Regions from separate parts of the uncultured Acetobacterium sp. genome, predicted to be linked through region 1. Evidence: predicted binding sites of a transcription regulator. Region 1 holds the regulator's gene; each other region holds the start of a gene.
The links. The regulator HrcA, encoded in region 1, represses chaperone genes, less so after heat shock. The targets are predictions, from matches to a motif close to TGTTAGCACTCNNNNNNNNNGAGTGCTAACA.
Positions count from the first base shown of each region.

Region 2: the regulator HrcA is predicted to act here: its motif matches at 1,608-1,638, upstream of QZ998_RS01210 (Hsp20 family protein).
Region 3: the regulator HrcA is predicted to act here: its motif matches at 2,002-2,032, upstream of groES (co-chaperone GroES).

Region 1 is NZ_CAKMJU010000110.1:8,088-11,373, forward strand. It holds gene grpE (nucleotide exchange factor GrpE) at 252-842, opposite strand; gene hrcA (heat-inducible transcriptional repressor HrcA) at 851-1,885, opposite strand; gene hemW (radical SAM family heme chaperone HemW) at 2,034-3,218, opposite strand.
Region 2 is NZ_CAKMJU010000007.1:2,551-5,836, reverse strand. It holds gene QZ998_RS01220 (GDSL-type esterase/lipase family protein) at 1-364, shown strand, start outside; gene QZ998_RS01215 (hypothetical protein) at 446-946, shown strand; gene QZ998_RS01210 (Hsp20 family protein) at 1,132-1,581, opposite strand; gene QZ998_RS01205 (DJ-1 family glyoxalase III) at 1,710-2,273, opposite strand; gene QZ998_RS01200 (nucleoside kinase) at 2,317-3,286, opposite strand, start outside.
Region 3 is NZ_CAKMJU010000027.1:22,758-26,043, forward strand. It holds gene groL (chaperonin GroEL) at 6-1,637, opposite strand; gene groES (co-chaperone GroES) at 1,668-1,952, opposite strand; gene tsaD (tRNA (adenosine(37)-N6)-threonylcarbamoyltransferase complex transferase subunit TsaD) at 2,202-3,215, opposite strand; gene QZ998_RS04845 (TIGR01906 family membrane protein) at 3,240-3,286, opposite strand, start outside.

The DNA of each region.
Region 1 (3,286 bases):
TTTTATTTAGTGAATATTATTAAAATGAAAATTGCGAACCGGTGATTTCACCTGCAAATTTTCAATTTTAGACTGTTTTATTTTTTACACTAGTTTCTACATACGTTGAATTAAACTTTTGCAAGTTGAACTGCCAATTGTGCAGTGTGCGGGCGAAGGTCTGACCCCTTGGTCATCACGGATCGCCCCTACGGGACAATATTTTATTCAACTTATATTGCTTTATTCTATTAACTTAATTTACTATGTTTTTATTTGCTGCAAACCTTAACCATCGCTGGCCGGATCACCTTACCCTTAAATTTGTAGCCTTTTTGGAAAACATCAATAATATCCTGGTCTTCCTTTTCGTCATCCGCACCGACCGCCACACCGTGGTGGAGATTCGGATCGAAGGGACCTTCACAAACAATTTCTTCTAGACCTTCTTCTTTAAGGACATCCTTGAGCTGTCTAAAAACCATATCTAATCCGTCAATATAACCCCTGGCTTCCTCGCTGGCATCGGTTAAGGCGGCTTCGGCTCGTTCTAAGTTGTCCATAACTGGCAACAGCTTAGTCGCAAAGTTTTCTGATGCAAACTGATACATTTCTGTTTTTTCTTTTTGACTGCGCTTTTTGAAATTTTCAAAATCAGCCTGAAGTCGAACCAGTCGATTCAAGATAGCCTCATCCTCCTTTACAATCTCTTTCAAAACCTCTTCTGGCGATACCGCTTCGTCAATTTCATCTGTTAATTCCTCGTCAGTTAGCGGTTCGGCTTCATCTATCCGGGTTTTATCATTTTCTTCGATGGTCTCTGTTTTGATTTCTTCTGTTTTGATTCCCTCTTCTTTTATCATATAATCACCTATTTCATTAATAAATTTGAGATATGTAAATTTAACTCATTGCGAATGTAATTAAGCACTGACGATACATTGTCATAGTTCATCCGGGTCGGCCCGATAACCCCAAAGGCACCCATCATCTCCCCATCCAGTTCATAAGTGGAGGTGATAATGCTAAAATCCTTAAGATTTTCATTGTCATTCTCGCTGCCTATTTTGATCCGAATGACCCGATTGCCATCCTTGGATGTCATCATTTCTGACAATACCTGTTTTTCCTGGACAATATTGATCAGTTGTTTGATCTTATTGACATCACTAAATTCCGGATAATTAAAAAGGTTCGTTAGCCCAGTCGAGTGAACTTCTGAGTCATCCTCCATTAAGGCTTTCTTGAGGTGGGGGATAATCTCATGGATCAGCTTACTTTCAGCTGGCGACATTTCCTGAATCTGATCAATCAGCTCCGAACTCATGTCACTGAGAATGGTGTTTTTCAAGAATCCATTGATCACGTTGGAAAGCTTTAGCGCCAGAATCGCGTCAACCTCCTGGGAAAGGGTTACCTCAATATTCTTGGCCATCCCCTCCTGGGTCACTACTACCATAAGTACCCTGTTTTTAATTAAAGAAACAATCTGAACATGCTTGCAATTAAAATTTGTAACCCGAGGTGCCAGAACCACCGCAGTGTAATTGGTTAACTGTGATAGAACCTGCGCCGTATGGGACATCGTTGGCCCCAGTTCGGTATTGTGATCCAAAAATCCGCGATGAATATCGGTTCGGATCATTTTCTCAAGTTTCTGAATCTCCATGATTTCATCCACATAATAGCGATAGGCCTGCTGGGTTGGAATCCGTCCCGAAGAGGTATGGGGTTGAACCAGAAAACCTAATTCCTCAAGATCGGCCATTTCATTACGGATGGTCGCCGGGCTGATGCCCAGGTTACATCTTTTTGAAAGGGTACGGGAGCCAACCGGCTCGGCGGTATTGATGTAATCACGGATGATCACTTCGAGTATTTTCTTTTTACGTGCATTAAGTTCCATGATTCACCTCGTTATTAGCACTCACAATAATCGAGTGCTAACATCTGAATTAAATATAACATCCTGCTCCTACTTTGTCAACTAGTTTCTATAATAGCTTACTCACCTTTTAAAGTTTTCTTAAGATATTTTTTTGATCTGATTTCATCTATAAAAAGGCCATAAATACCTGATTGGCAAAGTCTTGTCCTCGCGGTGTCAGCTTTAAATCCACGCCATCCCATTGCAACAAGCCATCGGCAATCAGCGGCTTGATTACTTCTCCATAAGAGACAAAATAACTCTGACCAAAGCGGGCGATAAAATCAGCCTCCCGAATTCCAGCCAGCTTGCGCAAACCTAAAAACATCCACTCACTCATCATTTCCTGGGCTTCCATCAGCGGCTCTAAACTTCCCGGGGATTCTCCGGCTGTTAATCGATCAATATATTGACTGAGTTTAGTGGTATTGCCGTAACGCCTGCCATTATAGTAACCATGGGCACCCAGGCCAAAGCCCAGATAGCTTGCCAGCTCCCAATATTTAAGATTGTGGCGGCTTTGATAGCCCGGTTTACAGTAACTGGAGATTTCATAGTGCGCGTAGCCCTGTTCCTTTAGAAAAGCATCCACTGCCCAATGCATTTCCCGCTCCTCATCTTCATCCGGCAGATTAAGCTGTCCTGCCTCAACCCAGTTGGCCATTGGAGTGCCTGGCTCTAAAATCAGGCTGTAACAGGACAGATGGGTCGGCGAAAACGCCATTAGCGCTGTCAATGTCTCGATCACATCAAATAACTTCTGACCCGGTAATCCCACCATCACATCGACGCTGATGTTTTCAAAGCCGGTGCTTTTTAAAATCTCCATCGATTTAATAAAGTCCGACTGACTGTGAACCCGACCGAGGATTTTAAGCAGAAAGTCCTGCCAGGCCTGTAGGCCGATACTGATCCGGTTGATCCCCGCTTTTTTGTAATGACTGGCCTTTTCTTTGGTTAAGGTTCCCGGATTAATTTCGATCGTGATCTCAGCCTCATCTTTAATCACAAAGACTTCCCTTAAAAGGAACAGGCTTTTTTCAATATGTTCAGCCGCAACCGAGGATGGGGTGCCACCGCCAAAATAAATCGTGTCAACGACCGGCCTAACCGAATCGATATTCACTGCGGCAAAATTTTTTATTTCTTGATATAGGGCTTTAAAATAATCTGTGATTTTCTCCTCACCCAGACAGGAAAAGGAAGCAAAATCGCAGTAAGCACATTTTTTTAGGCAAAATGGTATATGGCAATAGATTCCCACTGTTTTTTGTGGATTACTGGCATGTTCCTGAATTTTTATGGTATTCATGATTACTCCTCTCATTTTAAAGACTTTTTTTCTTAAGTTTATGCTATAATCATAACATAGTCATCACT
Region 2 (3,286 bases), on a different contig from region 1:
CCAGTATCAGGATGCCCTGTCTTTAGATGTGACCTTTCAGGAAACCCTTAACCGCTATCAGGAGAGTCTCGAAGCGACGATCAGCCGTATTCGCGCGCTTAATCCTGAGACCCAAATTGCCCTAATCGGTTTATATAATCCGTATCCCGATCAAGATCCGCAAAAATCGCAAAAGCTGTTTGAATGGAATTATCAAACCCAGCTAATCGCCGCTGCCGATAATAAGACGGCCTATATCCCTACTGATGAGGCATTTAAATATCATCTCCAAACCTATCTGGCCACCGATCAGTTTCACCCCAGCAGTATCGGCTATCAGGTTATTACTGAAACCCTTGATCGCATCTTAAATGGCATTGATTAAGGAACCAATAAAACCAGGATCAGCCAACTTGACAACCGATCAGAAGTTGAGCGGTTCTAAAACGAAAGGATGGCAATGAACATGAAAAAAATAATCATCAACGATACCATGCAGCAAGGTAGTTATTATTTGAGTGAAGAAGCAGGCGCAAATTTTGATCCGGATTTTAAACCGGAGCTTTCCCCCAAAGAACTGTTGGCACTCGGCCTTTTCGGGGGCAAATACATGACCGATTGCCAGTCTGAATTTCCTGAGGATTGGTATGAACATGCCAAACTCTCGCCAGCCCGAAAAGATATTTCCCTCAATTATTATCAAGTCGATGCTTCGCAGCCCCTTAGCGTCTGGCGGGCTAATGGCTGGATCAATCCGATTGATCCGCGGGGCTGGTTTCAATGGTATTGCCGCTATTATTATGGTCGCCGCCTTCCTGACGAAGACCGCCGCCAGATCAAACGCTGGAAAGCGATGGTGCGTCATATCGGCGCGATTAAAAAGAATTGCCAACAAAGGGATCAAAACTGTCGCAAAAAACAGCGTCAGGCGCTGCTGCACTGGGCTTATGACAGTCGCAATCTTTAAACGAAAATTCGACTGGTTTAGTAACTGAAATCATAAAAAACACCCTTTTGACAGCATCATCGACAGCTACAAAAGGGTGTTCCTATTTATGATTTTATATTTTTTTAATTGCTTGAAATGATTCTAAATGCATCATCCCTTTCTGTCGCCTCATCGGCCTTTGAGGCTAATAATTATTGACCGATTTACTCAATTTCAATTTGTTTAGTCAGTTCCGGTTTTACCTGTTTCGGTACAGTGATGGTCAGAACCCCCTCGTTCAGCTTGGCTTTAATGTCGTCCGATGCGGCGTCGGCTAAAAAGATATTCCGGGTCATTGCTGAGAATTTACGCTCCCGATGAACGTAATTTCTTTCTTTTTCTTCTTTCGTTTCTTCCTTCTTGACGGTTATCTGCAGTCGTCCTTCGTCTAAAGAAAGATTAATCTCATCCTTCTGAATACCCGGGAGTTCTGCTTCAACGATATATTCTTTTTCATTATCCTGAAGATCAATTTTGAAGGTATCACCAGCTAAACTTCTTCGCATTGGCCACCCTTCTGCAAAAAAGTCGTCAAGCATATTTTGAAAATCATCAAAACCGGTATTCATCAAATCATTTCTTTTTCTGTTAAACGGAATCAGTGCTGTCATCATAAACCACTCCTTTACATCTTATATTTTGTTAGCACTCTCATCTATCGAGTGCTAACTATGGTTATTTTATACCACCTTTTCGGCCAATTGTCAATACTCCAATTGAAGCCTTTTAAGTTATTTTTAAGCTACGTGAGTTTGTCATAGAGGATATTTTTGCGCAGTGTCTCGGCCTCTTTCGCGCCGGCTAAAACCGTCACCAGTTCCAGGGCAAAATCGACTGCTTTTCCTGGACCCCGGGAGGTGATCAGGTTGCCATCCCGAACGACCGCATCTTGTAGATAAGTCGAATCAACAAGATCCGCTTCAAAACCGGGGTAAGAAGTCACTTTTTTGCCAGCGATGAGCTCGGCTTTGGCTAGAACAATCGGTCCGGCACAGATCGCCGCCACTAATTTCCCGGCGGCAGCCATGTCCTTGACAATTTTAATAACCCGAGGATCGTCTCTTAGATTCGCTGCTCCGGGCATCCCACCAGGAATAACAACCGCCGCGTAGGCGTCAAGGTTTTGCAGATCATCAATGTGGTGATCGGCTTTTACCGCGATCTGATGGCTTCCTGAAACCATCAGACTGTCGCCGATGGCCACCATATCAACCCGAATCGACTTGATTCTTCGCAAATAATCGACAACCGTTAAGGCTTCCACTTCTTCAAATCCTGCTGCTAAAAAAACAATTACATTCATCATTATTCTTCTCCCTTTAGATGGTTTTTGTGGTTTTACAATGCCATTAGTCAAAATAGATGCTGCCGCCGATGAATTCACGCAGTATTGAATTAAAAGGGACTTTCTCTGTATTCATTGGCTCACAGAAGGATAAAATATTAAGCAGCCGATCCCTTGTCTTGGCATAGGGGCTGTGATCATCAATTTTATTTAAGGATGCTTCAGCCAAAGGCCTCATGGCATTTAATTCGTAAAGAAGGCTCGAATTAAACATCACGTCCGATTCTTCCTGGAATTTAAACACGTTTTTATACTCCCCGCGGCGAACATTTTCCCACTGATCCAGGGTATCTTCGGGGTGGGTACCGCGGAACTGATCGCCTCTGACGATTCGTCTGATCAGCCGTACCTCAGAACTCGGCACTCTGTTTTCCAAGTTGAAATTTAATTGAAACAGCGAACTGAGGTAGACTTTAAACAGCATGTTCCGGTTGATACCCAAAAACAATACCGGATTCAAAGCATGGATTCCTTCGACGACCAGTATTTCATCGTGTCCAACGCGCATTCGCCTTGTTTGGTTGGAACGATGGCCGGTTTTAAAATCATAGATCGGCGTTTCAATCGTTTTTCCATTGATTAGATCGACGAGCTGCTGCTGCAAATAGGGAAGATCCAAAGCTTCCAGGCAGTCGAAATCTGGCTTGCCGTCCTCAGTAAGCGGCGTCACTTCGCGGTTCACAAAATAATCATCCATCGACAGCGTAACCGGCTTTAATCCGTTCACACTCAACTGAGTTGATAAGCGTTGCGCAAACGTCGTCTTTCCCGAAGAAGATGGCCCTGAAATCAGCAGTACCCGCAGAGACCGCTGCTGTTGTAGAATCATCACGGCAATATCAGATATCTCCTTTTCATGCAGGGCTTCAGCCATCCCCAGCAGCTTCAAGCTGGCGCTACTGACAATATAGTCGTTAACATCATTAAGCAACTCGATATTAATATTTTTTAACCACTTTTGCGTCTTCTCATAC
Region 3 (3,286 bases), on a different contig from region 1:
GAGGCTTACATCATTGGCATGCCGCCCATGCCGCCTGGCATGCCGCCCATACCGGAATCTTCGGCTGGAAGATCAGCAACCGCTACTTCAGTGGTTAAGAACATCGCCGAAACACTGGCTGCATTTTGAATCGCAGAACGGGTTACCTTAGTTGGGTCAATAATTCCCGCCTGGAACATATCAACAAATTCGCCTTTAGCAGCGTCATAACCAACGCCAACTGCTTTACCAGCCATTTGCGAAATGATCACAGAACCTTCATGACCAGCATTTTCAGCAATTTGTCGCATTGGTTCTTCAATTGCTCGACGGATAATGTAGGCACCAGTTTTTTCGTCGCCTTCAAGGGTTTCAATTAAAGCATCAACCTTTGGAATCGCGTTGATATAAGCTGTCCCACCACCGGATACAACGCCTTCTTCAACGGCTGCGCGAGTCGCATTTAAGGCATCTTCGATACGGTATTTGATTTCTTTCAGTTCCGTTTCGGTGGCTGCACCAACCTGGATAACGGCTACGCCACCAGATAATTTAGCCAAACGTTCCTGTAATTTTTCTTTATCATATTCTGAAGAAGTTTCAGGAATCTGGGCTTTGATCTGACGAATGCGTTCTGCAACAGCGTCTTTGTTTCCGCTTCCTTCAACAATAATGGTATCTTCTTTATCAACCTTAACCTGACGGGCACGACCTAATTGTTCGATGGTAGTGGTTTTTAACTCTAAACCTAATTCATCAGAGATCACTTCACCACCGGTTAATGCCGCAATATCAGCTAACATCGCTTTACGTCGATCACCAAAGCCTGGCGCTTTTACAGCCACACAGTTAAAGGTTCCTCGTAATTTATTAACAACCAAGGTTGCCAACGCTTCGCCTTCAACGTCTTCAGCAATAATTAACAGTTTGCTGCCAGATTGCACGATTTGTTCTAAAACTGGTAAGATTTCTTGAATATTTGTAATTTTTTTGTCAGTAATTAAGATATAAGGATTTTCAAGGATAGCAACCATTTTTTCAGTATCAGTTACCATGTAAGCGGATAAGTATCCACGGTCAAACTGCATCCCTTCGGTAAACTCCAGTTCAGTACCCATTCCCTTACCTTCTTCTACAGTGATAACACCGTCATCGCCGACTTTATCCATGGCTTCGGAAATCAGTTTTCCAATTTCGGCATCAGCTGCAGAAATGGAGGCAACCTGAGCGATTGCTTCTTTGCTTTCGATTTTCTTGCTGTTTGCTTTTAATTCTTCAACAACCGCGGTAACGGCTTTTTCAATCCCTTTTTTGAGTACCATTGGGTTAGCGCCGGCAACAACGTTACGGTTACCTTCACGAACAATGGCTTGCGCCAATAAGGTTGCAGTGGTCGTTCCATCACCAGCGACGTCGTTAGTTTTGGTAGCAACTTCTTTAACCAGCTGAGCACCCATGTTTTCAAAGGCATCTTCTAGCTCTATTTCTTTGGCAATGGTTACCCCATCATTGGTGATGGTTGGTGAACCGTATGATTTAGCTAAAATAACATTTCTTCCTTTTGGTCCTAATGTCACCTTAACGGTATTTGCTAATTTATCAACACCAGTGATCAGTGATGCTCTAGCTTCTTCACGAAATTTTATATCTTTAGCCATATTATTTTCCTCCTGTTTTTCTAAATTTTATTATTCTACGATTGCTAAAATATCAGCCTGACGGATAATTAAAAACTCTTCATCGCCAATTTTTACTTCATTGCCGGAATATTTAGAATAGATAACCTCATCATCTACCTTAACGTCAAGTGGCACTTTTTTGCCATCGATAACTTCTCCCGTTCCAACTGCAACGACTTTACCCTGCTGCGGTTTTTCCTGGGCTGATCCTGGTAAAACAATTCCACCTGCAGTTTTTACTTCTTCAGCTTTAACTTTAATTACTACTTTGTCACCTAAAGGTCTTAAACTCATTTTTTCCTCCATTTGATTATATTGGGTACGCTGTACCTTTTATTTCATTTATTAGCACTCATTCTTCCTGAGTGCTAATAGTATTTTAAATGATTTGCAGGTTGATTGCAAGTTTTTTTTCCCTTTTTGAACATCTTAATTTTTTTTAAGTTTGTTTTAATTTTTAAAGATGGTAGAGAGCTCTTTATATAAATGTGTCTACGCTTTTAACGCCAGCTTTTATTATCAGCCGATATTCCCGGACTACGCTTATTGCCGGCTTCCAATTTTAAGGCCGGGGATGCCGTTGAGACTCAGGTCGCTTTCTTCCCCGTTGATATAATTATAGTAGGCCATCGAACCAATCATCGCAGCGTTGTCAGTACAGAGAATCGGATTAGGAAAGTACAAGGTCATACCCGCTTTGGCAGCTGCTTGTCCCATCATATCTCGTAACAGCGAATTGCAGGATACCCCACCAGCCATACAGATGGTCTTCATGCCAATGCTTTTAGCGCAGGCAATGGTTTTGCTGACCAACACCTCGATGACAGCCAGCTGAAAAGAGGCCGCTACATCATTGGGGTTGACTTCTTCCTCTTTCATTTTTTTGCCGTTGAGATAATTCAGCACCGCTGATTTTAAGCCACTGAAACTAAAATCATACTGGCTTTTATCCAGCATCACTCGTGGAAAAGCAATCGCAGCGGGGTTGCCATTTTTTGCTGCTGCATCAATGGCCGGGCCGCCGGGATATCCTAGACCCAAAACCCGGGAGATTTTATCAAAGGCTTCGCCAGCAGCATCATCGATGGTTCGTCCTAGCACCTTAAAGGTCTGGTAGTCTTCCACCAGAACCAGATGACTATGACCGCCGGATACCACCAGCGTTAAGAAAGGTGGTTCGAGTTCTGGATATTGCAAAAAATTAGCGGCAATATGGCCTTCAATATGGTGCACCCCAATCAGCGGTTTGCTCAAACTGTAAGCGATCGCTTTGGCCGTCGAGAGGCCAATCAGCAGTGCCCCTACCAGTCCTGGGCCATTAGTCACGGCAATCGCATCCACTTCGGCTAGCGTCAGCCCACTTTCTTCCAGGGCTTCATCGATGATATAGGGCAGTTTGGTGACATGATTGCGAGAGGCAATCTCCGGTACCACGCCACCGTATTTCTGATGAATATCAATCTGGGAATAGATCCGATTGGTCAATATTTTCCGGCCGTCTTCGACAATGGCCACAGAAGTTTCGTCACAGGATGTCTCAATGCTAAGAATTTTCATATTTACCTCGATTAAAATTACTATTTATAGTTCATGCATTTTTGTTTTATGCATTTTTTTCTTTTCTTTGT